One region of the Parendozoicomonas sp. 209JJ7-1 genome, then DNA from elsewhere that is predicted to be linked to it. Evidence: predicted binding sites of a transcription regulator. Region 1 holds the regulator's gene; each other region holds the start of a gene.
What was found. Region 1 encodes sigma-54, which starts transcription at its own class of promoters, with help from an activator protein. Its sites were predicted from a motif close to TGGCACNNNNNTTGCTNT; they were not measured.

Region 1 (10,195 bases):
GAAGACTTCGCCTTCTCCCATCCGGGGGGCAGCCTGGGCCGTCGCCTGCTACTGAAAGTCAGTGATATCATGCACTCAGGGACACGGCTGCCTTCTGTCCCTAAGGGAACCAGTCTCCGTACTGCCCTGATGGAGGTCACCACCAAGGGCATGGGCATGACCGCCATTACCGGAGACGATAACAAACTGCTGGGCATTTTCACCGATGGTGACCTGCGCCGCACACTGGACCATGGCCTTGATCCCCGCTCTACCAAGGTAGAAGAGGCCATGACAGAGAACTGCGTCACCATCCGCGCCGATATCCTGGCTGCCGAAGCCCTGAAGATTATGGAAGACCACAAAATTAACGGCCTTATCTGCGTTGATGAAAACCAGCAGCCTATTGGCGCTATAAACATGCATGACCTGCTGAAAGCAGGTGTGGTCTGATATGCCCCAGCGCCAGCGCATTTATCCGCTTCTGTTCTGTGCCCTCATCGCACTGCTCGGGTACTGGCTGTTTCAGACCAACAGCCCTTCCCCCCTGTCTGAGGGCAAGAGTCCATCGGAAGATAAAACACCGGATTTTTTCGCACGCGATGCTCGAATAGTGGAATACGATGCGGAGGGTTCCCTGAAATCGACACTTGTCGCCGATGAGATCAGCCACTTCCCCCACAACGGCATCACTTTGCTCACAGAGCCTGACCTGTGGACATTCTCGGGAGATCATCAGCCCTGGAACACCACATCAGATACAGGGCGCATACTCGCGGACGGGGAAACCGTTGAACTGATCGACAATGTGGTCATGATTCAGTCAGACGCTAAGGGAAACCCTGAGCAGCGTATAGACACAGAATTTATGACCGTTTACTCTGGGCAGGGTTTTGCCGAAACCGACCTGCCCATACGCATGACGAACAGCACCAGCGTCGTTAATGCGGTTGGTATGCGCGCATACTACAAACAGGACTTTATCCAGCTCAAATCCAGGGTAAGAAGCACACATGAAACCCGCTAGCCCATTTATCTCCAGACTCACTACGGGCATGACTCTGATTCTGGCGCTTATCTCCACCCAGCTCTGGGCACTGCCAGGGGACAGGGGCAAGCCCATCCACATCACCTCGGATAACGCCGATATTGATGACGCCAGAGGGATCGCCATCTACAGGGGCGATGTTATTATGACCCAGGGTTCAACCAAACTGACCGGCGACATAGTTACCATTTACTCAAAAAACAATGAGGTCCAGCGGGTGGTTTCCGTTGGCAAGAAAAACCTTGCCTATTACGAAGAAGAACAGGAAGGCGACAAAGGTATTCTAAAAGCCTGGGCGGTCACCATTGATTACAAACTGGCCAACGACAAGATTGAGCTGATTAAAAAAGCGCGACTGATTCAGAAAGGCGACACATTTACCGGCGACCGTATTGATTACGATCAGATCCAGAAAGTTGTTAATGCGACAGGAGGCCAGAAAACCACCAGCGGCGGACGGGTAAAGATGGTTATTCAACCCACTCAGTCCCCGTCGAAACAAAGCTCATCAAAGTAAAGTAAGTAGACTCCGGCCCAATGGCACAACTGCAAGCAAAACATCTCAGTAAAAGTTACAGCGGCCGCCAGGTGGTGCGCGATGTCTCCGTGTCTATCGAAAGTGGCCAGATTGTTGGCCTTCTTGGACCCAATGGCGCAGGCAAAACCACTTGTTTTTACATGATTGTGGGGCTGGTCCAGACCGAGTCAGGCGGCATACTGATCGATAATCAGGATATCACCGCCCTGCCCATGCATGGTCGGGCCCGGGCAGGTATTGGTTACCTGCCCCAGGAAGCCTCTATCTTTCGGAAGCTTACCGTCGCCGAAAATATTCTGGCCATTCTTGAAACCCGGAAAGGACTGAGCAGAAAAAAGCGCCAGGAGAAACTTGAGCAGCTGCTGAATGAGTTTAACATCCAGCATATTCGCGACAGCCTCGGCATGAGCCTGTCCGGCGGTGAGCGCCGCCGGGTTGAAATCGCCCGGGCGCTGGCGACTGAACCGTCCTTTATTCTCCTTGACGAACCTTTTGCCGGGGTAGACCCAATCTCGGTCACAGATATCAAGGAAATTGTCACTCATCTGAAGAATCGCGGCATCGGTGTACTGATTACTGATCATAATGTGCGGGAAACTCTGGACATTTGCGAACATGCCTATATTGTCAGCGAAGGTCATATCATCGCTTCCGGTGACAGCGATACGGTTATGGCCAACCAGAAAGTGCGAGATGTTTACCTGGGCGAACACTTCAGGATCTGAATAACCGGGCCGTACTGATGCAGCGGGTGACATACAGCTTTCAAATTCCCATCCGCTGCGAGTAAGATAGCGTTAACGCGGGATCAGGCTTAACCCTGATCGCTGACCGCAAAGCAGGGAGGTAAGAAGAATTGCTTGGACAGAGTTGTAGAAGCTGGATAACTATCCTATGAAGCCATCTCTGGAACTGAAAATTGGTCAGCAGCTGACCATGACACCCCAGCTGCAACAGGCCATACGCTTGCTTCAGTTGTCGACTCTGGATCTCCAGCAGGAAATTCAGCAGGCCCTGGAAAGCAACCCCATGCTGGAACAGGATGAACAGCAATCCAGCGAAGACGACGCCTCCAAAGACGCTATTACGGACGCCGGCCTGACCGATTTCAACGAAACAGCCAGAGCCGAAAAGCCCGACGAATCCAAAGAGACCCAGGAAGACTGGGCAGACTCCATCCCTTCCGACCTGCCCGTCGACAGCGGCTGGGATGATGTTTACCAACCCCCTTCATCAACGTCCTCTGCCAGCGAATATTCCGGTGATGATGTCGCCGCCCGTACCAGCACCAGTGAAACTCTGCAGAACCATCTTGAATGGCAGATGAACCTGACCCCAATGTCAGACACCGACCGTATAATCAGCATGTCTATCATTGACGGCATTAACGACAATGGTTATCTGACAACATCCCTTGAAGACATCCTCAGCGGCCTTGACCCGGAACTGGAGGTCGAAATGGATGAAGTAGAAATGGTGCTTCACAAAATCCAGCAGTTTGACCCTGTGGGCGTCGCCTGTCGTGATCTTCGTGAATGCCTGATCCTGCAGCTCTGCCAGCTGCCGGAAGCAACAGATGACGTGGTTAACGCCCACCGGATTCTTGATCGTTATATTGATTTGCTGGGCACCCGGGATTACACCACCCTGATGCGCCGCACACGCTTGAAAGAAAACCAGCTACGGGACGCACTTCAAGTCATTCAAAGTCTAACCCCCCATCCCGGCGCGGAACTGCAATCTTCTGAAGCAGAGTATGTAATTCCAGATGTGCTGGTTCGAAAGCACAAGGGGCACTGGATGGTGGAACTGAACTCTGATGCATCACCGCGACTGCGTATTAATGACAGTTATGCTTCCTTGATTCGCAAAGCCGACTCCAGCTCAGACAACACTTATCTAAAAAATCATCTGCAGGAAGCCCGCTGGTTTATTAAAAGCCTGCAGAGCCGTAATGATACTCTATTGAAAGTGGCAACTCGTATTGTGGAATATCAGCGGGGCTTCCTTGATTATGGGGAAGAGGCCATGAAGCCCCTGGTTCTCCATGATATTGCTGAAGCTGTAGAAATGCATGAGTCGACCATTTCGCGAGTAACCACCCAGAAATTCATGCACACTCCACGGGGTATCTTTGAGTTGAAGTATTTCTTCTCAAGCCACGTCAGCACCACATCCGGAGGAGAGTGCTCGTCTACGGCGATTCGGGCCATAATCAAAAAGCTGGTAGCCCAGGAAACTCCCAAAAAGCCCCTGAGCGACAGCAAGATTGCTGATATTCTGGGGGAACAGGGCATCAAGGTGGCCCGGCGGACAATCGCCAAGTACCGGGAAGCCATGAATATCCCGCCCTCCAACGAGCGCAAACGGCTGGTATAAGTGTGTGATTTGAGCTGTCCCAGCTCAAGGAAAGCCCGGATTTCTGCACCTTACAGGCAAAAGTCGAGACGGAGCAGAGGTCTGGTGATAAAATGAAAATGTCGGCCCGGTATGGAATTGCCGGGGCTGCTCAACCTGACACCAGGAGAGTAACGCATGCAAGTAAAGATCAGTGGTCATCAGTTCGACGTTACCGAAGCTCTGCACGACTATGTATCCAAAAAGCTGTCCAAATTAGCCAGTCACTTTGACGGAATCACCAGTGTTCAGGTCACTCTGAGCGTGGAAAAACAACGACAACTCGCAGAAGCAACACTTCACGTACGTAACGCGGATATGGCTGCCTCCTCTGAGCACGATGATATGTACGCAGCCATAGACCTGCTGACGGACAAACTTGATCGACAGCTATTGAAGCACAAGGAAAAAAACATAGATCGCCTGCAGGGGGCGTCTCACTGATCCCTGTTCCCTAATCTAATGAGCCTACGTAATCTTCTTTACCCCGGGCATGCCCTTTGCGGCGTGCAGGGGGCCAGCAAAAAGCGCACCCTGGAGTTTATCGCCAACCTGATCAGTGAAAGGCAGCCTGGCCTTGACGCCAAGGAGCTGTTTCACCAGCTGATCACCCGGGAAAAACTCGGGAGCACAGGTCTTGGTAATGGATTCGCACTGCCACACTGTCGTGTAGCGAATTGCGAAAAGCCCCAGGCTGTATTTATCCGGCTGGCTGAACCTATCGACTTCGATGCCGTTGATCGCAGACCCGTTGACCTGATTTTTGCCCTGGTTGTTCCTGAGAACGAAACGGAACAGCATCTGCAGTTCCTGCGCCAGATCGCCGAACAGTTCAGCAACTCCGCCCTTTGTGAAGCCCTGCGGGAAGCCGATAGCGGGGAAACACTCTATCACCTGCTGACCGAAAAAATCTCTGCCTGACGCCTCTGCCGGAATAGCGTCACTGATTTCCATTCAGCAGAAAGGCGTATATTTATGCTGCTCTTTTTGATAGTGGTTTTTTTTGCCCGCTTTTTTTCCTATCCTTGGCGATAGGCCACTTTGCGGCCATGGGGGGGGAATACAGGCATGTCCAAGTCTATCAGACTGGTAATTATCAGCGGCCGCTCCGGTTCCGGCAAAAGTTCAGCGTTAGCGGCTCTTGAGGACCAGGGTTACTATTGCGTTGATAACCTTCCTGCCGGCTTGCTCACAGGGCTGGCAAGGCGTTTTCAGGAGGAGCCGGTCGGAACAGGCAATGCACTGGCCGTCAGTATTGACGCCCGCAACACGTCCGGAGAACTGGCCGGCTTCCCTTCTATTTATAAGCAGCTACAGGCCGACCCTCAGTTAAGCTGCGATATTCTCTACCTGGACGCAGACCACGAAACCCTGCTGAAGCGATTCAGCGCCACCCGCCGACGTCACCCGTTAAGTGATGGCAAGTCCTCCCTGGATGAAGCCATAAAAAAAGAAGCGGAAGTGCTGGAATTTATCGCCGACTCGGCAGATATGCGCATTGATACCAGCCGCCTGTCACTCCACGAGCTGCGCAGCGTGATCCGCCAACGGATTACTGGCAAGAAACACCATGAGCTCTCCCTCCTGTTTCAATCCTTCGGTTTTAAAAAAGGTGTACCGATAGACGCCGACTTTGTTTTCGATGTCCGGTGCCTGCCTAACCCTTACTGGAGGGAAGAGCTGCGCTCCATGACCGGGCTGGACCAACCTATCAAAGACTTTCTCTCCAGCCATGATCAAGTGGAAAGAATGCGGGATGACATTATCCGCTTTATAAATAGCTGGCTGCCGGAGTTTGAACGGGGCAACCGCAGTTATCTGACCGTAGCCATTGGTTGCACAGGCGGACAGCATCGCTCCGTTTATATCAGCGAAGCTCTGGCCACAGCCTTTCAAAACACCATAGCCTCCGTACAGATACGCCACCGGGAGCTGACCAGTCAGAAGGATCAGACATTATGGCGGTAATTCAAGAACAGCTTCTGATCATTAATAAGCTGGGTCTGCATGCCCGAGCCGCCGCCAAGTTTGTTGGAGTGGCCTCATCCTTTGGCAGTAATGTCCGTATTGGCCACCCTGAGAAAATGGTCGATGGCAAAAGCATTATGTCAGTGATGATGCTCGCCGCCAGCAAAGGAACCGAGCTACATATAGAAGTGGAAGGCGATGATGCCCACCAGGCTTACCAGGCGATCACCACCCTGGTGGCCAACCGCTTTGATGAAAACGAGTAGCTATGAGTCCAGCATCTCAGCACCAGTCCCTGGCTCTTTCTGATGACCAACTGGAATCCCTGGATTCTGTTCTCTCCGGAAATGTCCCTGAGCACACCCGGCAGATGCTGGCCAGTCTCTCTGCCGCAGATATTGCCCACCTGCTGGAGTCCTCTCCTCCCAGGCAGCGAAGCCTGCTCTGGAAGCTGGTACCCGTTGAAGATGAAGGTGATGTTCTGAATGAACTGGGGGATGAAGTCCGCCAGTTTTTTATCGACCAGATGAACATTGCCGAACTGATCAGCATTCTGGAAGACCAGGATGTTGATGATATGGCCGACATTCTCCAGCAGCTGCCCAAGCGTATAACCCGCCGGGTGCTGGATTCCATGAACCTGCAGGACCGCCATCGGGTTGAGGAAGTGCTGGCCTATCCGGAAGATACCGCCGGCGGCCTGATGAATACCGATACCGTCACCGTTCGCAGTGATATTACTGTCGATGTTGCTCTGCGCTACCTGCGCCTGCATGAAAAACTGCCCGAGCCCCTGGACAAGCTTCTTGTGGTTGATCGCCATGATATTCTGCAGGGTTCTGTTCCCATCGGTAAACTGCTGACCGCAGACCCGGGGACAATGCTACTGGAACTGATGGAAGAGGCTGACAAGTCCATCCCTGTCACGATGGAAGACACCCACGTCGCTCAGATGTTCGAACGGGAAGACCTGATATCCGCCCCGGTTGTAGACGAGAATGGATGCCTGCTCGGCCGTATCACCGTTGATGACGTAGTTGATGTCATCCGGGAAGAAGCCGAACATTCCATAATGAGTATGGCGGGCCTGGATGAAGACGAGGATACCTTCGCCCCGGTTCTGAAAACGTCCCGCAGAAGAGCCATCTGGCTTGGCATTAATCTGATTACCGCCTTTATCGCCTCCGGTGTGATCGGTATATTTCAGGAAACCATCGACAAGGTAGTCGCCCTGGCTGTACTGATGCCAATAGTTGCCAGTATGGGCGGTATTGCCGGCAGCCAGACCCTGACCCTCGTAATCAGGGCCATGGCCCTTGGCCAGATAGGCCGCTCAAACACGTCCTGGCTGCTAAACCGTGAATTCCTGGTGGGCATTCTCAATGGGGCCATCTGGGCAACAGTTGTCGCTGGAGCCGCCATGCTCTGGTTTGATGACCAGATTATCGCCCTGGTAATTGCCCTGGCCATGATGATCAACCTTATTGTTGCCGTACTGTCCGGGGCTTTCCTGCCCCTGATTTTGAAATCCATGAAAATTGATCCGGCGCTGGCTGGCTCCGTGGTTCTTACAACTATTACCGATGTGGTTGGTTTCTTTGCCTTCCTTGGTCTGGCAACAGTGTTTTACGTATAGCAGAACAACCTGATTGAGAGCGTTGCTACCCTACCGGCTCTTCCAACCGCAATTGCTTGCTGTGTACCCAGCCTTCCGGATTGGTCACTGTAAACCCTTTCACTCTCTCGCTTACCCAGCGTATACCGCTGATATGGCTAAGGGGAATAATGGTATTGCTGTTCAACAAATCTCTCTCCAACCGCAGGAACTGTTTCCCTGTATCTGCAGAAGGGTGCGCCGACATAGCCTGCTGCAGGCTCTTGTCGTAATCCGGCCCCATAAAACCGGTTCCGGAAAAAGCCGTATTCCCTCCCAGCAGCAGGAATGCTGACGGATCGTTATAAGCTGCCAGCCAGCCCCCCAGAATCATTTGGTAATCTCCAGCCTGAACACGATTTATATATTCTTCCCAGCTGACACTGATAACATCCACTACAACCCCAGGTAACCGGTGCCACTGCACGGCCAGAGTCCAGGCCATCGCATTTCTTTTACCAATATCTGCTATCAGCAGTTCAAGGTGGGCGGGCTGAGTAACAGAGTAAGAAGTCCTCTGAATGAAGTTGTATGCCTGCACATCCCGTACATACTGCTTATTGTCCTTAACATCACAACCTCTGTTCGGGGCTCCATGGGTCCATGGGGGCACAAGCAGTTGGGTTTGTTCATCCCCCCCTGGCCAGATAGCACTACGATCCACGATATAGGCCAGGGCTGCCCGCAGGTTTTCATCTTTCAGAAGCTTATCCTGTGGGTTCATCTGCAGGTAGGCAACCGCCAGCTGGGGAACAGGTTTCTGGCTCTCAGGAAGGAGAGAGCCGACATGCGCGGCTATCTCTTTCGACATGGAAGAAGATATATCCAGGGAACCATCCAGAAAAGCGATTAACTCCCTTATCGAGTCACCGTAAACATGCCAGCGCAGCTGCTCAATGGCGACCTTATCCTGCTCTCGATACAGGCGGTTCTTCTTTAATCCAACACTCTGTGAATCATGGCTGGATAACTGATAGGGACCATTACTGACTGAACATTCAAGGCTGTCCGCCCAATCCCGGCCACACGACTCCACAGCATGCCTTGGCACAGGCAGAAAAGAAGGAAATGTCAGCAATGATAAAAACCAGGCCCGGGGCTGATTCAGAATAATCACCAGAGTCTGACTGTCCGGCGCACTGACACCAAGATCAGAGGGGGGACGTTTACCGGCTGCGATATCCCGGCTGTTATATACTCCGGCCAGATCCAGATACCAGCGATACTGCGCTCCAGTCGCCGGGTCTGCCAGACGGCGGAAACTGTAAACAAAGTCTTCCGCATGCAGGGGTGATCCATCAGACCAGCGCAACCCCTTACGCAGCCTGAATCTCCAGACCTGCCCCCCCCTGGAAACGCTCCAGCTTTCAGCAGCACCTCCAACAGGGTTCCCATATTCATCCTGAACCACCAGCCCTTCAAACATATCCTTCAGCACAGAGGCTTCAGGGGTGCCCAGAAAGCGATGGGGATCAAGGGTCACAGGAAGGGTTGGAAGAGCCCGGGCAAGCTCACCAGCCTGCAGGCAGAAGGATAACAGCACCAAAAAAAGAGCTGACAGAATGTGAAAAGCAGAGCGAAAAAACATGGAATACTCCCCGACCATAACCGACCGGGAAGTTTAGGCTAAAATCACTCGCCGGCGAGCATCAGTCCGTCAATGAGCAAAGAACCGCTCTGAATATTACCCCGGCGGTCAATATCACTGCCCGCGCAGCGGAGGCTCATAAACATATCCCGAAGATTACCGGCGATGGTCACTTCTGAAACAGGGAACTGGATTTCACCATTTTCCACCCAGAAACCCGCCGCGCCACGGGAGTAGTCACCGGTCACCATATTAATGCCCTGGCCAATCAGGCTGGTCACCAGCAGGCCGGTTCCCATCTCTTTAATAAGCTCCTCCAGATCGCCGGCATTACTGTCCAGGAACAGATTATGGGCACCGCCGGAATTGGCGGTGCTGGTCATGCCCAGCTTGCGGGCGGAATAGGTGCTGAGCATATAGCTCTCCAGTACACCATCCACAACAAAGGACTGGTCACGGGTCTGCAGGCCGTCACCGTCATAGGCAATGGAACCCATGCCGCCCTTAAGATGGGGGCGCTCATAGATATTGACCCAGTCCGGAAAAATCTTCTTACCCTTGTGATCCAGAAGGAAGGTCGCTTCACGGTACAGGGCTCCACCGCTGATCGCCCCCATCAGATGTCCGATAAAGCCACCGGTCAGGTCTGCGCTGAGAATAACCGGCACAGTCGCGGTAGGAACCTTACGGCTGCCCAGACGGGCCAAAGTGCGCTCTGCGGCCTTACGGCCAACATCGGTCATGCTTTCCAGCTGGTTACCGCTGCGGGCCACTGTATACCAGTAATCCCGCTGCATCTCCTCGCCCTGCTGGCCAATCACAATGCAGCTGACACTCTGGCGGCTGGAGCGATGGGGGCCGAAAAAGCCATGGCTGTTTCCGTACACGCGACAACCCTGGTGGGAGTTCACCGTCGCGCCATCGGAATTAATGATTTTGCCGCTGACAGAGCGAGCCGCATCTTCACACTCTTTGGCCCGTTCAATGGCCTCTTCCGCGCTGATGCCCCAGGGATGGTACAAA
Region 2 (10,195 bases), on a different contig from region 1:
CAGCTGTCAGACAATGGGGTTCTGAGGTTTACCGGGGATATGTACAAACGGCACTCCAGTGTGCCTGAACGTTTTTTCGCCGGTTCCCGGGATAAACTCTTTTATGACGTGATCTTCGAGGGACAGCATTACCTGATTTACCAGGGATATCTGAAAGCTCCTGTAGACAACCGTTGCCATTGAGCCCTCTAACGGCCATCAAACCCACAGGAATCACTTCGGCAAAAAAGAGCTCCGCCCTGCCGAACAGCTTTCACCTGAATGGCGATGATATTCCCCGTTGTGGACACTCTTGCCGTTCGGCTAATTGTTCCCCTTGTTTTATTTTGCTCTTGGTGACGGAGCAGTTCTTGTTTTCTCAGTAAATGAGGGTGTTTTGGATGGGACTAATCAATGGGTGTCCTTTATTTTTTATTATGGACACTCTGACTAATCAATGGGTGTCCTTTATTTTCACCCACAGATATCCCTGAAGAGCCTTATTTTTTTATTCTTTTAGCGGCAATATCTTCTTACATAGGCATCGGTTACTGATGTTGTGCAGCTCCATCCTAATAGGTTCCAGGTCAGGGTAATTGTTCCACGAGCCTTATAAGGGGCAGATAGAATGGAACATATCATACTATTGCTGTTTGCGCTGAAAGCGCAGTGTGATGTTGGATTTCTATTCATTGCTCTGGTAATGGCTAGGGTGGTGGTTTCTCCATGGGCTATATCCGTATCAACACGGAGGCTATGCTGGGATAGGTCAGTCAATGCAGCATTAAATTTGGTGTAGGCCATATAGTTTTGGTAGCTGGGGATTGCAATCGCAGCCAGCAAACCAACAATAGCAATTGTTATTATTAACTCTATCAGGGTAAATCCCGCGCCTTGAGGCTTTGTCATTATTATTCGATCCTTTTAAAGCCAAGTGCATCGTCAAGCGAATGAAACCACTTTTCTTCAGGTGATAAAAAAGCCGGCAAGCCGGCTTTTTTATCACCTGAACTTTTACCCTTAATAAGAGCTTACAGGCGAGCAACCTTGGCCGACAAAATCAGAGTCAATATTGGTTTGGCAAGTCCAGTTACCATTCTCGGCACGAATGAGACGAACACTGTTATTGATGACAGCCGCGTTGCCTGTGGTGAAGGTAAACTCAACATAGCCTGCACCATTATTACTATCTGTGAAGGCAATAGTGCCATTTGAAGGCTGAACTACTCCCAAATCCTGGGGACGTTCGCCACGAAGGAAAAGGACAGGCGGAGTGGCAGAGGGGTCCGCGGCTCGCTCGGCGGTACTTCCATCAGGAAACTCTCCGAAGTTAAGCACATAATCTTCTAAAGACGTTCTGTTAGCAGTCAGACTGGCAACAGCAGATGCTACATTGGAGCGCCCTACATAATTCTGATACTGCGGAATAGCCACTGCCGCCAAAATACCAATAATCGCCACTACGATCATCAATTCAATAAGGGTAAAACCACCCTGGTTACGCTTTTCCATATTCATACCTTTCTGTCTGTTATTAATTTATTAATGGAATCTGTCCGCCTTATACCAATCAAGTACCATGCCAGTTTCGTGAAGTTCACTACAAATACCTGAATATGGGAACCACAGGGGCGGGGATACCCGTTCAACGACAATGAGCGTGTAATTTAGTAACACTTTTTTCGCAGAACATGCCCTGCTGCGTCACACCACACGTTCAAATAAACCCGTCCCACTTAACTTGCCATATAAAAAACAACCCCAACACGCTCTATATGCTCTGTTAGGTTGGAGTTATCAATCTCGGAAAGAATGGCCAGGTCGAAAGAGTAAGGCAGCAGCAAATCATCAAGAGCCTCATCGATCTGACGCAAAATCTCAAGATCCAGTTGTTCACCTTCTGCATGCAAAAGGGCAAGATCAATATCCGACCCTTTACGATAATTCCCCCTGGCACGGGAGCCATAAAGAATCGCTTGCCCCACCTCAGGAAATGCCCTGAAAACACCACGAATCTTCTGAATGGTTTCATGCTTCAGCCCCCACTGCTGAGGCATTTGGGAATCAGTCACCGGACTGTTCCGCCCAGTTCTGCAACACGCCCCTTAAGGCAACAAAAGCCGGGTAATATCTTTCCAGAATATGACCAGCGATCTCTCGTACAACCTCTTCGCGATAGGTATGGGATGTCAGATTCCGGCTTTTTATCATCTCCATCCACACTTCACCATCGTCCAGTATATCGGCCTTAAACGCTGCACGAGTCGCGTCCCTGGAACCTATAATTTGGCCAACCCCACGATAAACAAGAAAATCTTTTAAGGTATTCCAGGCCAGTTCATGGGTAAATTCAAACCCCTGAATTAACCCCTGCATTTCCAGATCAGACAAAGGCCGGGTCTGAGCCAAATCAACAGCTTCTGTCAGCCTGCTTAATGCACGCTTATAGTTATCAAACCTCTGCAACCAGCGGATATCATCCTGATAGGACATAGAATTGGGAACCTGATCTTTCAATGGCAATGCATTCATTATAAATACGGAAAGGGCTGAAGCCATCAAACAATAGCCACAGCCCTTTCTCAACAACCTTGAGCTGAGAATACGTCAGCTCAAGCATTCACACCACATTCAACGCCCTGCCCGGCGCAATGCCCCCGGCGTAAAGTCACGGCTTCTGGAGCTCACAGAGAAGTCCAGAGGCTTGGTTTCTTCGTTCAGCAGGCCATCTACCAGGTAACGACGGGAGGTCAGGTCATACAGCGTGGTAATGGCGTAGAAAGTCATCTGCGGGTTGCTGTAATACACAGTATGGCCTTCACCCACACGCCACAGGTTACCACGGTTATCGTAGTGATCCGCGTGTACGATCTGCCAGGTGTCCTCATCTATATAGAGAGTGCGCTTGCCATATACATGGCGGCTGCCTTCTTTTACAGTGGCTTCCACAACCCAGACCCGGTGCAGTTCGTAGCGGGTCTGATCCTGATCAATATGGTTCTTCTTGATAAAGTCCTTGTACTTCAGGTTACGGTCGGCCAGTTGATAGCTGTTGTAAGGCACCAGCATCTCTCTCTTGCCAATCAGCTTCCAGTCGTAGCGGTCGGGAGCGCCGTTGAAGATATCCACGTTATCGGAAGTCCGCATACCTTCCGCCGCAAACGCCGGGCCGTCGTAGGCAATGGTGGGGGCACGGCGCACACGACGCTGACCAGCGTTATAACTCCATGCACGACGGGGTTCTTTTACCTGATCGAGAGGTTCGTGAACCAGCAGTACGTTACCGGTCATACGGGCCGGAGCCAGTACTTTGCGGGTAAAATAGAACAGGATGTTATCAGTATCGGCCTTATCGGAATCCACCATATAGTCAGAGAATACCAACTGATCCTGGAAGCGCACCAGGGTGAAATCACCATTAGTCTGAACAGGAGCAGCAGCGGTTATCGCCTGCAGGGAACCGCCCTTGTAGCGGTTCACATGGTTCCAGTACACCTCAACACCACTCTTGGGAATGGGGAAAGGCACACTGCCCACCATACCGGAAAGGCCGTTGCCGTTATTGATCAGGGTTACACCAGTGGCATCCTGTTTAGCACGGTCATAGATAAACTCCGGGTAAGCTGTCGCACGACGGGTTTTGTAAACCGGCATTTTGTAGGTATCCGGAAAGTCCTTCAGCATGCGCTTCTGGCCTTCCGTCAGCAGATCAGCATACTGATCCATGTTTGCTGCTGTTACTGTGAACAGGGGCTTATCATCTTTAAAAGGATTAATTAAAAAGCCATCTTCGCCCTGGGTTACCACAGCCTCGCCATCCCAGGCGGGTATGGTGCCGGCAGCATTACCGGCTTTTTCCGCGCCTACTGGCGTTAAGCTTTTGCCCAGTTCGGCAGCCTCTTCCGGGCTAACCTTGGCCATTGCAAGGCCGGCGCTCAATGTAAGAGCAACAGCGGCGGCCAGTTGTGTTTTTATTTTCATTATTAACAACTCCCTTAGAAGCTCATACCGAAACTGACGGAAGCAAAGTCACGGTCTTTGGCTGTGTTGTATTTACCACCCCAGAACTTGGTGGCGGAAATACTGGCGGTGTATTTGTTCAGATATTCCGCGTTCAGGCCAATATTCAGCGCCTGACGGCCTTCCAGGAAAGTGCCTGTGGCCGATGTACCGTTTACATCATGGGAATAAACGACTTTGGGTGACAGGTTTATACCCGCGATGACATTGGGATAATCCAGCTTGCCGAGGATTTTGTAGCCCCAGGAATCTGTGGTTACAAAACCCTCTTTGGTGCAAACATTCGCAGCAGCCGGATTACAGCCTCCGGGTCTGTCTGAGCCAGCACCATAGGCAAAGGCTCTTCCATAGCGGTTTTTACTCAGGGAAGGCAGTGAGCCGACATGGGAGTAACCAATCTCACCCACAAGCGTCAGACGACTGGCACCAAGCACCTGCTCAATAAAGCGTGTCGCTGTAACCTGTGCCTGAGTCACCTCCAGGCGATCATAACCATTCAGTTCACCCCCTATACCGGCCGCATTGGCTCTTGCCTGCTCAATACCTCCAAACCCAAGGCCTGCCAGCAGATTCTCCACGGAGTTCACCTGTACCGGCTGGTTGGGCCGATAGCTTATCTCCCCTGAAACAGAATAATCCCCAACCTGAGTCGCAAAACTCAAGCCATAGAGACGGATATTCTCAGGATATTCAAAAAAGTAGGTTCCACGAAAACCACTGGGACCTGGAATCTGCGGGTTAATCGGGTTGTAAAAACCACTCAGTATTGGTGTGCGGCTATGGTAGTTAATAAAATAGAAACCAAATTCTGTATCATTCAGTTCGGACGCATAGTAACGGGCTGAAATACCAAACTGGCCGCTGTCTTTTGCATCTTTATCCCTGAGTCGCTGAAGCCTGAACAACCCGGAGCCTATAGGAGAACTTGAGGCAAACTCATCTGAGGGAGTGAAAGCGCCGAATCTCGGCAAACCACCGAATATAGTTGCATAATTACAACCTTTATCCAGAAGGTCTCCACTCGAGAAAAAGGTTCCACAACCATCAACAACGGTTTTTTTCCACTCAAGCTGATAAAAAGCTTCCAGGCTGAGGTTATCGGTAAGTGCCAGATTGGCAAATACCATATTCACCGGCAGCAAACCTTCTTTAATCTCCGCACCAGGGCGACGGAATGCACTCACATCAACAGGGTTAACAACATTAATACCATTGCGGATAAAGGTGCTTTCACCCCAGCTGACGACCTGGCGCCCCAAACGCAGATCAAGCAGTTTGTCACCCAGTTCAAAAGAGCCATAAACATAAGCATCAAGAATTTCCGCGCCAGAGAACTTGGCGGAATCATCAAAATCAGAATCATCCAGACGCTTTGACGTGCGGGAATCACCATAGCCCGTCGGACCATGGCCGTGTTTTACATTCTTTTTCTTCAGGCGGTAGTCATACCAGTATTTACCACGCACAAATGCGCCATAATTCCGGTAATTCAGGTTCAGCTCGTGAACACCTTTGAAAATCTCGGAGAAGGTTTCCCCTTTTTTGAAGTTCAGCTTGCCATCATCGGATGCGCTGCTGTAGCCCTTACCACCGTTAGAAACGGCAATAGTCTTGGAACTGGCATCTTCCAGTGCCCAGCTGGCACCGACAGAGAGTTGGGAATTGAAGGTTCCTTCGAGTTCACCATGGCTGAACTCAATCGCCCCCGCATGTTGAGAAACGGCAAGAGCCACCGTGCCGGCCAGCAATAATGGCCGGACCCCCTTGTGTGTGTTAGGCATGGGTTACCCCTTGTCTTTATTATTTTTATTATTCCGGCGGGTTCCCGGTTATGGTCTGGTACTGCAACCAGCCAGAATTGTTTTGTGAATTTCCCGTACAGTCTGGGAAATTCTGTCAATATCATCCATAAGCAAACGGCACAGGTCAAACATTTACTGACATAAATGCCCTATTAGTTACACAATTCTGGCCAATAGCCCTTTTTTTCTGTTTATGCCTGTTAAATTCCACCGGAAAAGCCCACCTGCCGCCAGGCTTCATAGCTGACAATTGCCACCGCATTGGAAAGGTTCAGGCTGCGGGATGTTTTCACCATGGGAATACGCAGCCGATGCTCTTCCGGGAAACTATTGCGCAGATCATCGGGCAGGCCACTGGTTTCTGAGCCAAACAGCAGAACATCTCCTTCACGGTATTCCAGCTGGTCATGGGGGCGGCTGCCTTTTGTGGTACAGGCAAAAATGCGACGACCTGCCATGGCCTTTTCAAAGGCCAGATAATCCGGATGAACTGTGACATTGGCCAGATCATGATAATCAAGCCCCGCCCTGCGCACCTTTTTTTCATCCAGGTCAAACCCCAATGGCTCTATCAAATGCAGGGCACAGCCGTTATTGGCCACAAGCCTGATGATATTGCCTGTATTTTGAGCGATCCGGGGTTCATAGAGGGCGATATGAAACATAAAGCATCCAGTAGTCATGGCCGTAGCAGTGGAGTTCAACACCAGAGTACGCGATGAGAAGCTGTCTGAAAAATAACGGAAGGATTTTTCTTAATTACAGAAACCACAGGTCGATAGCCCTGCTATCAATGGTTTGCCCTGGATATAACCATGCGTATCACCAGACTTCTTTTCTTTCTGCTTATTTCAGCCCCACTGGGGGCACAGGCGGCGGTTCAGGGCAGCCTTGGCAAAACGTCTACCGGCTCATTCACTATTCGGCTGGTTATTCCACCAAAACTTTCCCTGCAAACCACTGCAACCCCAGACAGCAGAAACGATGGTACAGTCTGCATCTCCAGCCTGGGGGTAAATCATTTCTCCACCTCAGAGCTTCCCCCCCGCAACTCCACGGCCAAACCAGGCAACCGACAGATTCTTACCCTCAACAGTGCAAATAAGAGCAGTCACTGCTTTAAAGACACTGCACCAGTTCTTCCCGCAGGCTCCACCGGCAATTCTTCCCGTTATCCACAAACCATTCTGATTGCTCCTGAGTAATCAACTCTCCTTGAGTCAACGACTGAATCCGGTTATAACCACTGGAGAATTCAGCAGAACAAAAACCAGCATTATGACTGCATCACTTATCAAAAGGCTTTGCCAATTTATTATTTTTACAACCTCACTCATAATTGCACCCTTTGCGACTGCCGGTGTTGCTCTGGACAGGGTGATCGTCTATTTCGATGCGGATAAACTGCCACGGCAGGATATTCTGGTTACCAACCCCGATAAAGAGCCGCTCTATCTGGAAACAGAAATCTTCAAGGTAGAAAAACCCGGAGCCCCCAACGAAGAACGGATAAGAATTACCGATCCGGACAAAATGCAGCTACTGGCTACGCCGGGTAAAAGTATCATCGCCCCCGGCGGTCGGAAAGCCGTTCGCCTGGTAAGCCTTAACCCTGCACCCAGGGTGGAAGAGGTTTATCGCGTTACTTTCCGCCCCGTGGTTGGCGAGCTGGAAGCAACCCAGACGGCGGTCAAAATCCTTGTCGCCTATCAGGTTCTAGCATTTATCCGCCCGGACAACCCATTTTTTGATGTTTCCTCCAAAGTGGAAGGCAAAGAAATCACCTTTACCAACAGCGGCAATATAAATGTGGTTCTTCGCAATGGCCGCTACTGCCTGAATAAAGAAGAAGAAAGCTGCACCAAGCTTAACGACGGCAACCGGATTTACGCAGGCCAGAGCTGGACGCTTAACCTGCCGGAGCAGGCTCTACAGAATAAAGGAAAAGGATTTATCCGCTACGGGCTGTTTAATGGCCGGGATGAAGTTGCCCAGGATTTTGCCCTGAACTGAGATCCAAAAAGCGTGAAAGCGGGGTAAAAGGGGTCCGGGGTAAAAGGGGTCGGAGCCGAATGGCACTTACTTAAGCTTTTTCGGGTGCCCATGCACTCTGATTTTCATCTGCGCCACAAACCTGGGTGTCATGAGTAGCGGGTAAGGTTTTTGCCTTCGCTTTAGCGCCCTGGGCTCAAATCGCCCAGGGCGCTGCCCCACACGACATTGGCCCATAAGCCTAAACACAACTTCGTCTTCTACTCTGCGCTCACTGAGCATCTGGCACACATTCCAAAGCTGCCAGAGTTGGAGTGTGTGTTTAAAGCTGATCTGACGAGGCAGGATATCAGCCATTAATGCAGACTGCTGCATCAATAGACGTATCAGGTTATAAGCCAGAAAGTAAACCTGAATTTCCTTTCTTATCATGTCTGGAGACTTGCAGCTCAAGGGCTCCATGTCCATGGTCGTTTTCATATCCCTGAAATCGACCTCAATCGGCACCACAACCATCAGCGCCACCATGGCGATCATACCAGCGGGTTAGACCCGCCATCTCCAGATTGTGGCAGCGCAACAAAACAGACGGCGCCGTTAATGGGAGTTGCCCCATACTCCGCCCGCATCAGCTGCCTGCCCCGGTACACACAGACAGTCGGCCTGACGTTCAGACGCTCGATACCGCCGTTTTCATCCAGCCACTGCTGGATAGTCTGGCCCTGTCTGGGCTTTGACCGTTCGCAGTCTGAAATGTCATAGGGATTGTTCAGCCACAGCACTCCGCGACGCTGGCTATCCATAGAATGTGATTGCATTTTTTGGGTTATCTTTGAGGAGTTATGCTTGGAAACGAACACCATGAAAACAAGATGGCTGCTGATCTGTGCCATAGCGTTTGCGCCCGCGTCAAAGGCAACTCTTCAAGACACAATCGCTTATATAGAGCAGCTTTTGGCCCAGAAGCGCAAGGTCGCCATATTAGTAATTGATATGCAAAAGGAATTTAAAGGAGATTTTCTTTTGTTTGGAAACAATAAAACTGTAAGAATGCAACGCAGGTTACTGGCACACTTCTGCGACAACCCGTCGATCACATTTGTTGATGTACGATACTCAAGTTCGACAGGAAACCCAGAAGAAGAGGAAGGTATCCAGGAGCTATCTTATATTCTTCAAAGAAACAAAAACTATACATTTTTTTTGAAACGAACAGATGGTGCGTTCAATGCAGACGCTGCCGTATCAGCTCAAAAAGGTCTTCAGGATAATATAGAAGGCCGTCTTGGTGCTTACTTGAGAAAACAAAACATAAAAGATGTCGCAATGATTGGTTGCTATGATCAATATTGTATAAAAGAATCGGCCGAAGGTGCGTCAGCAGAAGGGTTCGAAGTACACGTAGACGAAGACCTCAATATATATTACAGCCTCGAAGATAAAGAAGCAGGTTTGACACCATATGATGTTAAAACGAAATTTGCAGATTCATGGACGGAACTGAACAGAAAATACCCAAACCTTCACCTTGTAAAAAAGGATTCATCGTTTCTTCCTCCTGAATGCACTCAGTAACCTACTGCTTTTGTGATTTTAAAAGGTACCGATAATATTTCGACTTCGTCCAGCCATTGCGCTCAGCATCCACCAGCAATTCACACACGCAGCCAGCCTTCTTTATCGTGAATATGTCGTGAAGCAATCTGCTCCGGCAATGCCGCTGTTTCCGGGTGCTCAGTTTTTCTGACCCAGTTTTTCAAAAACACACAGGCCTCCTCCGGAGAAGAAAACATTCTGCTCTTCAGATAAAAAACGCCGTGCTGTGACCCTATATTCATGGCCATAAAACAGCTCTGATCCTCATTCTCCCATAACTCTTCAGCGGCTTCTGCAAACAGATATCCCTGCTTACACAGGTTCTTGATCAACCTGTGACAATCAAAGGACGTTTCCTGAATGGATCTGCCGTCAAGATACGACTTTGAAATCCTTGCCACATCAAGCCTGATGCCACCTCTTTTTATAAAGGTTTTTAAGCTCATGCTTGGGCGTGGTCTTGGGACATAATACTCGACCCCTTTTACGCGCTTTTACGTTTTTACTCCTTCTGCCCCACGGCCAGCTGCCCTTCAAAAACAGGCTGACAGTCGGCATCAGAAAGATTCACCGTTCCCAACCGCAGAATATTATCCACCCGCTCTTCCGGCAGTGGTACTTCACATAGCCAGCCATTATCCAGTTCTACCCGGATAGATTCCGTATTCACCGGCATTTCCACCTGGAACAGGCCATATTCATCTGTTGAAACCGGAGTAATACCACCGGTTATACGTGCTTTGTCGCCGGTCGCACCGTTAAAAATTATGCGTCCAAAGGCCAGCTGCAGGGCCACAGCTTCAACA
Region 3 (10,195 bases), on a different contig from region 1:
TACTTCGCCTACCGCCAGTGGAATACCATTGACGTATAACACCAGATCAAAAAACGCCTGGCTCTGGCCAATAAATTCCACCTGTTGAGAAATGACATAGTGATTATTCTCCGGCTGATCAAAATCGATCAGCCGAATGGTAATATGCTCGCCATCTTCACCGAAAGGCAACGACTTTTCCGCCAACAGCCATTCCATAAACTGCTCATTGGCCCGCACCAGTCCGCTGTTTCTGGCTTCCAGCAGTACACCCTTGAGTTTGTAGATCACTTCGTCGGCCTTCTCTCCTGAAGAGTCTGACGACAGATCTGGGTTGAGCTTGCACAGGGCATCGTGCAGGTACTCACCAATCAGCACATCACCGGCCTGTTTGGGGAGTTGTTCGCCGTGGACAAAGTTCCACTTCAGGCTCCGGCCGGTGGTGAGTTTGTCGATCAGGGCGGCTTCTATGGTGTTGGCTTCGTTGAAGGGCATTAGCAAACTTCCTTGATATGGGCCTATGCAGCGAGTTCAGAGTTAATAGCTTTATGCAAAGAATTGAGTCTTATTGATTTGCTATTGACTACATTCTTTAACGTGAATAGTGAATCAGTAACATCAATAATTCTGTCTTGAATATCAATATCCGGCAGCATGATTTTAAGTTTCTTCAATTTATCTTGAGAAATATTTTTTTGACCACTGCTACCACTAAATAACTTTGTTATTTGTTTTCTACCAAAAGGAGAGTTCAGGTAGAGATAAAGGAATTTGGGTCTGATTTTTGTTTCATCGAGACGTAGGCGCAGAGTTTTATCTGAGAGCATAAGTGGCTGCTCAGGTAACTTATCAACTATCGCACAGCGCCCAACTAAGTCAGGATTTCCATTTGCCCGTGCTAAAAGAAAATCTCCCTCATTTACCTGAATATCTGTAAACGTATATGTTTCAGGTAATGTTTTTGACTCAGTTGCGTTAAAGAATCTAGAGGTTACAGCGCTGACTTTTAAAACACCCTTTTCAGCTTTCTGTGGTGGCCTGTCAATGGCCTTGGGGCTTTTTCCTGCATCAATACTGGTAAGTACTGATCCAAGCAGTACAGGAGATTTACCTTTACAGAATTTATCTGTTTCATGCTGGAAAAGCATATAGGCTAGTATTTCAGCAGTTTCACAAACATCTTCAGAGCTTTCTTTAGAAGAAGTCAGAGCAGAAAAAATTGCAATAAGCTCTCTCTGCCGCTCCACCGGCGGCAGCGGAAACTCCTGGTTGGCCAGTGCTTTCCACTTAATAGTCGGCGACAGTGAACCTTCAGAAATCGCCACCGCTCGATTCATAAACAGATCAGACTGCATAAAGAACGGCAGAAACTCAGGAATAACCGTTTCCGGTCTGGCTTCCAGAACCATCGCATGGGCAGAGCAGATAGCATCACACTCAGTCACACCAACCTTGCGCTGATAAGCACGACGCTTGCCAAAGATAATCTGCCCGGCGTGCACCAGCAGTTTTTGACCTTTTACATCAGAAGGATGACCGTGACGTTTAATACGCAGGCTGCCGCTATCCAGGTGTTCCAGCCCGATATAGACTTCCAGATCGGTTTCTAAGGGTTCTACCCGTTTGGAAATCTGGTTAGCCATCTCCCCAAACTTCACCACGCGCCAGCCTTCAGCGATTTGCTTCTCTGTTAACTGCTTATTTGAAGAACTGGCCATTACTCGACTCCGTACCCAATCTCTTTCAGTGCCTTAAACAATCCGTCCGTTTGCTTTTTCAGCAGGGTACGGCTGACCTTCCAGTCTTCAATGGCGCCTTCAATATCATGCTCATGGTGGCCGTTGCTGACCTGGATATAGAGCGGAATACTCAGGTTGTAGCTGTTGTCGGCGATTTCACTCAGGTCCACCAGACGGGCAACATCGCTGTGTTGCTCCGGCTCAAAGTAACTACCGACCAGCTTTTCCAGATCATCATCCGACAAACGACTGTGGGCCCGTTCACGGGTGACCAGATCAACCCCGTTAATAAACAGAATCTTGTTTTTTCGTTCCGCAGGCTTATTGCGGCGCAGCACCACCACACAGGATTCCATCGGCGAGTTGTAAAACAGGTTCGGCCCCAGACCAAACACGGCTTCTACCAAGTCGGCTTCAATAATCTTCTGGCGAATACTGGCTTCAGAATCCCGGAACAACACCCCATGGGGCCAGAGCATGGCGGCCCGGCCAGTATCGGGTTTCAGGCTCTGGATAATATGCTGGTAAAAGGCGTAGTCGGCACAGCCCTGTGGCGGTGTGCCGTATTCGGCCCGGCCGAATGGGTCCTGAGAGAACTTGCTGCGGTTCCACTTTTTAATGGAGTACGGCGGGTTGGCAAAGATGCAGTCAAACTGTTTCAGCCGGTCCTGTTCAATAAACTTGGGTTCGCCAAGGGTATCGCCCCGCTGGATATCAAAGTCTTCAATATCGTGCAGGAACATATTGATACGGGCAATGGCGGAGGTGAGCAGGTTCACTTCCTGACCGTAGAGTTTCACGGTGCGCCACTCGTTATGGCCTTCCTTCAAATCCATCACGGCATTCAGCAGCATACCGCCGGTGCCGCAGGTGGGGTCGTAGGCAGACTCACCGGGTTTGAGTTCCATAATCCGGGTCATCAGATGCACTACAGTACGGTTGGTATAGAACTCTGCCGCCGTATGACCAGAATCGTCGGCAAACTTCTTGATCAGGTATTCGTAAGCGGCACCCAGATCATCCTGAGACACCGCAGACAGCCCTAATGGGATTTTACTGAAATGGTCGATCAGAGAGATCAACAGATGATCGGGCAAACGCTCTTTGTTGGTCCAGGGCGCATCACCGAAAATACCGTACAGCTCATCGTTGGCTTTCTCGATATCCTGAAACGCCAGCTTTAACGTGCGGCCAATATCGCTGGTGGCCCGGCGAACTTCCGCCCAGCGGGCATCGTCCGGCACGGTAAAGCGGTGCTGTTCTGGTGCAAGGGCCATCTCTTCATCGCCGTCGTAGTCCTTCAGGGCGATCTGGTATTCTTCATCAAACACATCGTTAATGCGCTTAAAAAACAGCAGCGGGAAGATGTACTGCTTGTAGTCGGAGGCGTCGATCTGCCCGCGCAGGTGTTCGGCGGCTCCCCAGAGCAAGCTCTCAAGGTCTTTCTGGGTGATCAGTTTTGCTTTTGCTTCAGTGCTCATACTTCAAACCCTTCTTTAATCAGCAGGGCTTCCAGTTCGTTTTCGGCCTCTTCTAATGCTTGCAGCTTGTTCTGGAAATCTTTCAGGGCTTCTTCCACGGTAATAGTTTCTTCTTCCAGCGGCTTTTGCACATAGCGGGCGATGTTGAGGTTGAAGTCGTTATCTTTCAATTCGCTGTAGGGCACCCAGCGGGCTACGCCCTCTATCGGCTCGGCATTTTTCTTATGCTGAGCGTTGTAGATGCTGTGAATCTTGTCGGACTGTTTTTCAGACAGGGTGTTTTGCGCGCGGCCTTTAGTGAAGATTTCTTCGGCATTAATAATCAGCACCGAACGCTTGGGCTGTGCCTTGGCCCGCAACACCAGAATGCTGGCAGGAATACCGGTGCCATAGAACAGGTTGGAAGCCACACCGATAATGGCTTCGATATGCCCGTTCTCTAACAGCTGTTTACGGATTTTCGCTTCTGAGCCACCACGGAACAGAACTCCGTGGGGCAATACTACCGCCATACGACCGGTGCTTGCCTTCATGGAGGTGAACATATGCATCACCCAGGCAAAGTCGGCATTGGTTTTGGGAGCGATGCCAAATTCATTACGGCCCCAGCGATCCGACGCCCAGCTTTCATGGCCCCACTCTTTCAGGCTGAAAGGGGGATTAGCCAGTACACAATCGAACTTCTGCAGCTGGTCGTTACGGATAAAGCGTGGATGGCGAAGGGTGTCGTCACGAAGAATGGTGAAGTCTTCCTGACCATGGAGTTTGAGGTTCATACGGGCAATGGCTTCTGTGGTCAGGTTTTTCTCCTGGCCGTACAGATGCACACGACGGGCATCGCCTTCTTGCCTGCGTACATGGTGAATGGTTTCCAGCAGCATGCCGCCAGTACCACAGGCCGGGTCATACACTGTTTCACCTTCCTGTGGATCAAGAATATTCACCATTAGCCGGACAATGGTGCGCGGGGTATAGAACTCACCGGCTTTCTTGTTGGCTTTGTCGGCAAACTTCTTGATCAGAAATTCATAGGCCAGGCCCATATCATCCACACGGACTTCACTGAGCCCCATATGAACTTTGTTGAAGTGATCCAGCAGCTGGTGGATTAAGTGATCTGGCAGGCGTTCTTTGTTGGTCCACTGGGCATCGCCGAAGATACCGTAGAGATCGTCGTTTTCTGTCTCGATGGTACGGAAAGCGGTTTTCAGTGCTTCGCCGATATCCTGGCTGCGGAAGAACACATCTTTCCAGTGTGAACCTTGCGGGATATATACTGTGAAGTTCTCACGCATAGTGCGAGCGAGTGCTTCGTCATTGTACTCTTCTACCGTCGTGTTCAGTTCTTCATCGAAGACATCGCTGACCCGTTTGAAGAACAGGATTGGGAATATGTAGGTTTTGTAGTCTGAGGCATCAATGGGGCCGGTGACAATGTGGGCCGCCATCCAGAGGTGATGTTCCAGTTGATCCAGGGTGAGTTTGGTCATAGATACTCAGTTGCTACCTTTGGAGTGATCCTGATGCTGCAATGTTCAGGGGGGGCTCGGCAGGTGCTTAAGAAAACATAATGAGGGGATTGTACCTTTAGATATCGGGGGTGGGTATGGGCAGAATCAGCAGCTGCAGGACGAAAGTCACAAGAAGGGGTAGTAGGCCAAATGTGTGTTTTGGCATAAACATCCACCCCGAATTCCACCTTGTTGATCAGTAACCTAATGGCAAAAACAGGGAGCTTAACCAGAGATTGGTAAAGCTCCCTGTTTACGGCTTGTCTGTTGTTTTCTCTGGTAAGGCCGTGCTGGGGCTGCAGATATCCGGCTGGCTTCCCAATACCTGGCTGGAAGGCTGGCCGACAATAAGCGGGCTGGAGGTGTTCCCGACGGTAGAATCCCTGAGCACTCAGACCTGTATGGGGATAATGCCGCTGCTGGCAGGGCTTTTTGTGAAGTTACGCACCAGAAAAGCGCAATCCAGCTTCGTCCGGGGGTTTTAAACGTTAACTTGTGCCAGCCACAGGTCATGTTTGTTACAGATGCTGGTGATAAATAGCAGCCCCTGGTAATTCTGCAGAGTAAATGTTGAAAGGGGTACTTTGTCCTTTTCCGGGTTAAACATATGTTCATCCAGTAGCTTCAGGTTCCGGTCAAACAGCTGATGTTTGATGATGTAGTGTTCCCAGGCCCGCATTTCATGGTTGGTGCGAACCTGTACCTGTGCAGCTGCTCCTGAGTGGGTAACTGTCACTTCGGGTACATGGGATTTTGCCTTGGAACTGAAACGCCCGGGCTGATCTGCGGTGAAATAGATATGTCCGGCCAGAGGTGTGTCAGGCAGTTCATTAAAAGCCAGTGTTGGCAATACCAGCCCGGTGGAGACACCAGCCAGGCTTCCGGCGATAAAAGCGCGTCTGTTCATTATTGACCCTTTCGTCAGTTTCCGGATTATCTTTAGGCACAATTACGGATCCCTATGGAACAATAGCTGAAGTATTGTGCTTCAACCGCTAATTGCCGGTTTTACAACTCTTGAAAGCATACATAGAGGCAGGTATGAGCCAATCTGTACACGGTCGTAATATTCTTAAGCTGGTTCTGGAGGCTGAGTACGACTGGCCCAGGGAAGAGCTATTGGCGACACTGGCTGAACAGTTTGGCGCAGACGCGCAATTCCATACCTGTTCTGTAAGTGAACTCAGTGCCAATGGCATCATTGACCTTTTTCTGGGTAAGGGCAAGCTGGTAGAAACTGAAAGCGGCCTGTCTGCCGATGCTTCAAAAATGTGCAGCCATCACTGATTGTCAAAACTGATCTGCTCATGGACCGGATCAATACCTTCGTACGAAAGATCATGAACAGGCTCTAACCCGGATATTTCATAAACATGCTCCCGATCTCGCTTGTTCCCTGCCGCTCTAAGGCGATTTGACTCAGTCGACCGTACACCCCGGTACGGCGCTTCTTCGCCAAACACCTTAGAGCAACAAGGCCCGACGCGATCTTCGGGGCAATTTATGAAATATCCGGGCTAACAGTTATAAACAAGTCTGAAAAGTGACTTTTATTTTCCAGGGGTAATAACCTGATCCACTACACTCAAGTGCCGATGACTGAGTCCAGTCAGCATCTGTAGTGGAGGCTCTTTTATGGTTTTTCCTTCCTGGCCGCGGCTTTTTCAGGCTTTTTGTTTTTTGCTCTGGGCGGGGGGCTCGTTGGCAGAAGCCCGCTGTATCAAAGTTGAGAACTGGGGCTGTCATCAGGGGATTCGAATTACCCAGAAAAATGGCGCGTCCATTGATCTGGAAAGAACCGGTTCCCTGCCCATCTTTTCGATCCTCAGTGGCTGTCATAAAAATGAACCTTGCATGGCTTACTATACCTGCGTTCATAAAGACCAGTTTCCTATCACCGTGACCACCCTGGGAGATGGCCCCAAACTTTCCAATACTTTTTCAAATCCATGGGTTGCCATGGATATTCACTGTTCCCGTCACAAGCTTTTCCATATCCCTAACCCTATTGATGATTACACATCAGACTGCATGGATAATGATGATAGGTGTGTGTGCAATGTCTTGGGTCAGCCCCAGGATATCTGCAGGATTCTGGAATAAATAGATATTCTGGAGTCGGGTGGTTTATTGGAGGTGCCCTCTGAAGTCAAGGGGGCATTCTGCGACTGTGGTCCATCGCAGCATAAATATCATCAGTACCTGAGCAGTTACTGAAAACGATTGTCCAGGTACTTAAAGATGTTGTTGGACTGGTTGTGTTTTGTTGTGCACCGAAATCGTAATAAGGATTTTTGTTTATGTTTTTAAATGGTGCGCATTTTCCATTGCAGTTATGGGTTTTATATTGTGATTTTTATTTAACTTCTTGAAATATAATTGTTTTTCCTTCCCGGGCACGGCATCTGCAGTAAAAGGCACAAAGGCAAAAACATCTGATGTTTTATCAGAATAAAAATGCAGAAAGTTCTGGGGCCGTGAATGAATAAGAAAGAGACACTGGTTGTTGTCGGAAATGGCATGGTGGGGCACCGCTTTGTTGAACAGTTGATTCAGTCCGGCGGTCTGGAGTCATATCAGGTAATTGTTTTTGGTGAGGAATCCCGGCCAGCTTACGACAGAGTTCATTTAACTTCCTGGTTTACCGGCACTGCCGCCGATGAGCTGTCCATGGTACCTGAAGGTTTTTATGACCAGGAGGGTGTTGAGCTGGTGTTGTCTGACAAGGTCGACACTATTGATCGCGAGCTCTGTGAAGTTACCTCTGCTTCTGGTCGCAGGGTGCGCTACGACAAGCTGGTGCTGGCCACCGGTTCCTATCCTTTTGTTCCTCCTGTGCCCGGGCATGACCGGGATGGTTGCCTGGTGTATCGAACGATTGAAGACCTGGAAGCCATTACCGAAGCCGCCCGTACCGCTAAAGTAGGCACGGTTGTGGGCGGTGGTCTGCTGGGTCTGGAAGCGGCCAAGGCCCTGAAAGACCTTGGACTGGACACCCATGTGGTGGAATTTGCCCCCCGCCTGATGGCGGTGCAAGTGGATGAAGGTGGTGGTGCCATGCTGCGCCACAAGATTGAAAGTCTGGGGGTGAATATTCATACCTCCAGAAATACCCGGCTGATTACCGATGGAGAGGGCGCTACTCACCAGATGCAGTTTGCCGATGGTGAAGTACTGAATACTGATCTGATTGTTTTCTCCGCCGGTATCCGCCCCCGTGATGAACTGGCCCGCCAGAGTGGTCTGGAGGTCGGCGAGCGGGGCGGTATCGTGATTAACGACAATTGCCAGACATCCGATGCCAATATCTATTCCATCGGTGAATGTGCCCTGTGGGATGGCAGGATTTTTGGTCTGGTGGCTCCTGGTTACCAGATGGGGCAGGCGACTGTTGACCATCTGCTGGGTCAGGACACGATTGGCTTTAACGGCGCGGATATGAGCACCAAGCTCAAGCTGATGGGTGTGGATGTGGCCAGTGTGGGTGATGCCCAGGCTCGCACTCCCGGTGCCTTGAGCTACCGCTTTATTGATGAAGAGAAAGAAGTTTACAAGTCGCTGGTAGTGTCCGGCGACAAAAAGAAAGTAGTGGGTGCGGTACTGGTGGGGGATGCGGAAGAGTATGGTTCCCTGCTGCAGATGATGTTGAATGATATTCGCCCTCCGGCTGATCCGGCGGGTTTGATTCTTCCTCAAGGGACTGGTGATGAGCCCGCTGGCCTGGGCGTGGCGGCACTGCCGGATACGGCCCAGATATGTTCCTGCTTTAATGTAACCAAAGGCGATTTGACCGGCACTGTGGCCGGTGGCTGTCAGGATATGGCCAGTCTGAAAGACGCGACTTCAGCCAGTACCGGTTGTGGTGGTTGTACGGCACTGGTCAAGCAGGTGCTGGACTATGAACTGGAACAGCTGGGCGTGGAAGTTAAGAAAGATATCTGTGAGCACTTCCCTTATTCCCGCCAGGAGTTGTATCACCTGGTGCGTGTCGGTGAGATCAAGTCCTTCGGTGAGATGATTGAGAAACATGGTACCGGCAAGGGCTGTGATATCTGTAAGCCGACTGTTGGTTCCATTCTTGCCTCCTGCTGGAATGAGTATGTCCTTAAGCCGGAGCATGCGCCTCTGCAGGACACGAACGACTATTTCCTCGGCAATATGCAGAAGGATGGAACTTATTCTGTTGTGCCCCGTGTGCCCGGTGGTGAAATCACTCCTGAGAAGCTGATTGTGATTGGCGAGGTGGCCCGGGATTACGACCTTTATACCAAGATTACCGGTGGCCAGCGTATTGATCTGTTTGGTGTGCGGGTGGATCAGTTGCCGGCGGTCTGGAAGCGTCTGGTGGATGCCGGTTTTGAGACGGGCCACGCTTACGGCAAATCTCTGCGAACGGTGAAGTCCTGTGTGGGCCAGACATGGTGCCGTTACGGTGTGCTGGACAGTGCCGGTATGGCGATCAAGATTGAGGAGCGTTATCGCGGTCTGCGCTCTCCCCATAAAATCAAGATGGCGGTTTCCGGTTGTACCCGTGAGTGCGCGGAAGCCCAGAGCAAGGATGTGGGTGTTATCGCGACAGAGAAGGGCTGGAACCTGTATGTATGCGGCAATGGTGGTATGAAACCCCGTCATGCGGATCTGTTTGCCACGGAACTGAATGCTGAACAGTTGATTCAGACCATTGACCGTTTCCTGATGTTTTACCTGCGTACTGCTGATCGTCTGCAGCGGACCTCTGTATGGCTGGATAACCTGGAGGGTGGGCTGGACTACCTGAAAGAGGTGATTCTGGAAGACAGCCTGGGTCTGTGTGAGCAGTTTGACCAGGAGATGGCAGCCAATATTGATGCTTACCAGTGTGAATGGAAGACCACTCTTGAAGACCCGGAGAAGCTGAAGCGTTTCCGCCACTATGTGAATTCCGATGAGCAGGACAGCAATGTCGTGTTTGTTAAAGAGCGCGGCCAGATTCGCCCGGCATCGGAGGAAGAGAAAATTATCGCCAGAAGTGCCTGATGATGTAGGTGATAGAAGAGATTTGGTGCATGGATCGGTGTCTGATTGTGTATTTCCGCTCCATCGATACCTCCATGTATCAAGTCGCTAGCGCGCCATCCTGGCGCTTGAAATACACAATCAGACTCCGGCCCTTCGGTAATGGAGTCCACTTCTGGGATTTTGGAGAACATTATGAATTGGGAAACTATCTGCTCTTTCAGTGACCTGCCGGAGAACCTGGGTGCAGGTGCGCTTGTAGAAGGCCATCAGGTCGCTATTTTCCTGCTTGAAGGCGAACTGTACGCCATTGATAACCATGATCCCTTCAGCGGTGCCAATGTACTGGCCCGGGGTATTACCGGTGATTTGAAGGGAGAGCTTGTGGTGGCTTCTCCTGTTTATAAACAGCACTTTTCTATGACCACTGGTCAATGTATTGAGGACGACGGTGTATCGATTGCTGTCCATAGTGTCCGTGTTGAAGGTG

Region 2: the regulator sigma-54 is predicted to act here: its motif matches at 1,547-1,564, upstream of ACY2RQ_RS17125 (pilin).
Region 3: the regulator sigma-54 is predicted to act here: its motif matches at 7,105-7,122, upstream of nirB (nitrite reductase large subunit NirB).

The regions. Positions count from the first base shown of each region.
Region 1 is NZ_JBYVJU010000003.1:148,651-158,845, reverse strand. It holds gene ACY2RQ_RS04235 (KpsF/GutQ family sugar-phosphate isomerase) at 1-432, shown strand, start outside; gene lptC (LPS export ABC transporter periplasmic protein LptC) at 434-1,006, shown strand; gene lptA (lipopolysaccharide transport periplasmic protein LptA) at 993-1,544, shown strand; gene lptB (LPS export ABC transporter ATP-binding protein) at 1,565-2,290, shown strand; gene ACY2RQ_RS04215 (RNA polymerase factor sigma-54) at 2,460-3,944, shown strand; gene hpf (ribosome hibernation-promoting factor, HPF/YfiA family) at 4,101-4,406, shown strand; gene ptsN (PTS IIA-like nitrogen regulatory protein PtsN) at 4,425-4,883, shown strand; gene rapZ (RNase adapter RapZ) at 5,031-5,930, shown strand; gene ACY2RQ_RS04195 (HPr family phosphocarrier protein) at 5,921-6,196, shown strand; gene mgtE (magnesium transporter) at 6,199-7,566, shown strand; gene ACY2RQ_RS04185 (peptide ABC transporter substrate-binding protein) at 7,592-9,172, opposite strand; gene pmbA (metalloprotease PmbA) at 9,217-10,195, opposite strand, start outside.
Region 2 is NZ_JBYVJU010000020.1:2,921-13,115, forward strand. It holds gene ACY2RQ_RS17115 (hypothetical protein) at 1-183, shown strand, start outside; gene ACY2RQ_RS17120 (pilin) at 496-888, opposite strand; gene ACY2RQ_RS17125 (pilin) at 1,000-1,491, opposite strand; gene ACY2RQ_RS17130 (nucleotidyltransferase domain-containing protein) at 1,716-2,051, opposite strand; gene ACY2RQ_RS17135 (nucleotidyltransferase substrate binding protein) at 2,044-2,472, opposite strand; gene ACY2RQ_RS17140 (DUF1329 domain-containing protein) at 2,611-3,960, opposite strand; gene ACY2RQ_RS17145 (DUF1302 domain-containing protein) at 3,975-5,780, opposite strand; gene ACY2RQ_RS17150 (tRNA (cytidine(34)-2'-O)-methyltransferase) at 6,002-6,466, opposite strand; gene ACY2RQ_RS17155 (hypothetical protein) at 6,617-7,006, shown strand; gene ACY2RQ_RS17160 (fimbrial biogenesis chaperone) at 7,080-7,814, shown strand; gene ACY2RQ_RS17165 (hypothetical protein) at 7,881-8,321, opposite strand; gene ACY2RQ_RS17170 (hypothetical protein) at 8,327-8,611, opposite strand; gene ACY2RQ_RS17175 (isochorismatase family protein) at 8,640-9,368, shown strand; gene ACY2RQ_RS17180 (hypothetical protein) at 9,449-9,790, opposite strand; gene ACY2RQ_RS17185 (TcfC E-set like domain-containing protein) at 9,892-10,195, opposite strand, start outside.
Region 3 is NZ_JBYVJU010000001.1:153,296-163,490, reverse strand. It holds gene ACY2RQ_RS00725 (type I restriction endonuclease subunit R) at 1-474, opposite strand, end outside; gene ACY2RQ_RS00720 (restriction endonuclease subunit S) at 498-1,697, opposite strand; gene ACY2RQ_RS00715 (type I restriction-modification system subunit M) at 1,697-3,199, opposite strand; gene ACY2RQ_RS00710 (type I restriction-modification system subunit M) at 3,196-4,689, opposite strand; gene ACY2RQ_RS00705 (hypothetical protein) at 4,947-5,195, shown strand; gene ACY2RQ_RS00700 (desulfoferrodoxin family protein) at 5,192-5,617, opposite strand; gene ACY2RQ_RS00695 (YecH family metal-binding protein) at 5,752-5,997, shown strand; gene ACY2RQ_RS00690 (hypothetical protein) at 6,412-6,813, shown strand; gene nirB (nitrite reductase large subunit NirB) at 7,192-9,726, shown strand; gene nirD (nitrite reductase small subunit NirD) at 9,901-10,195, shown strand, end outside.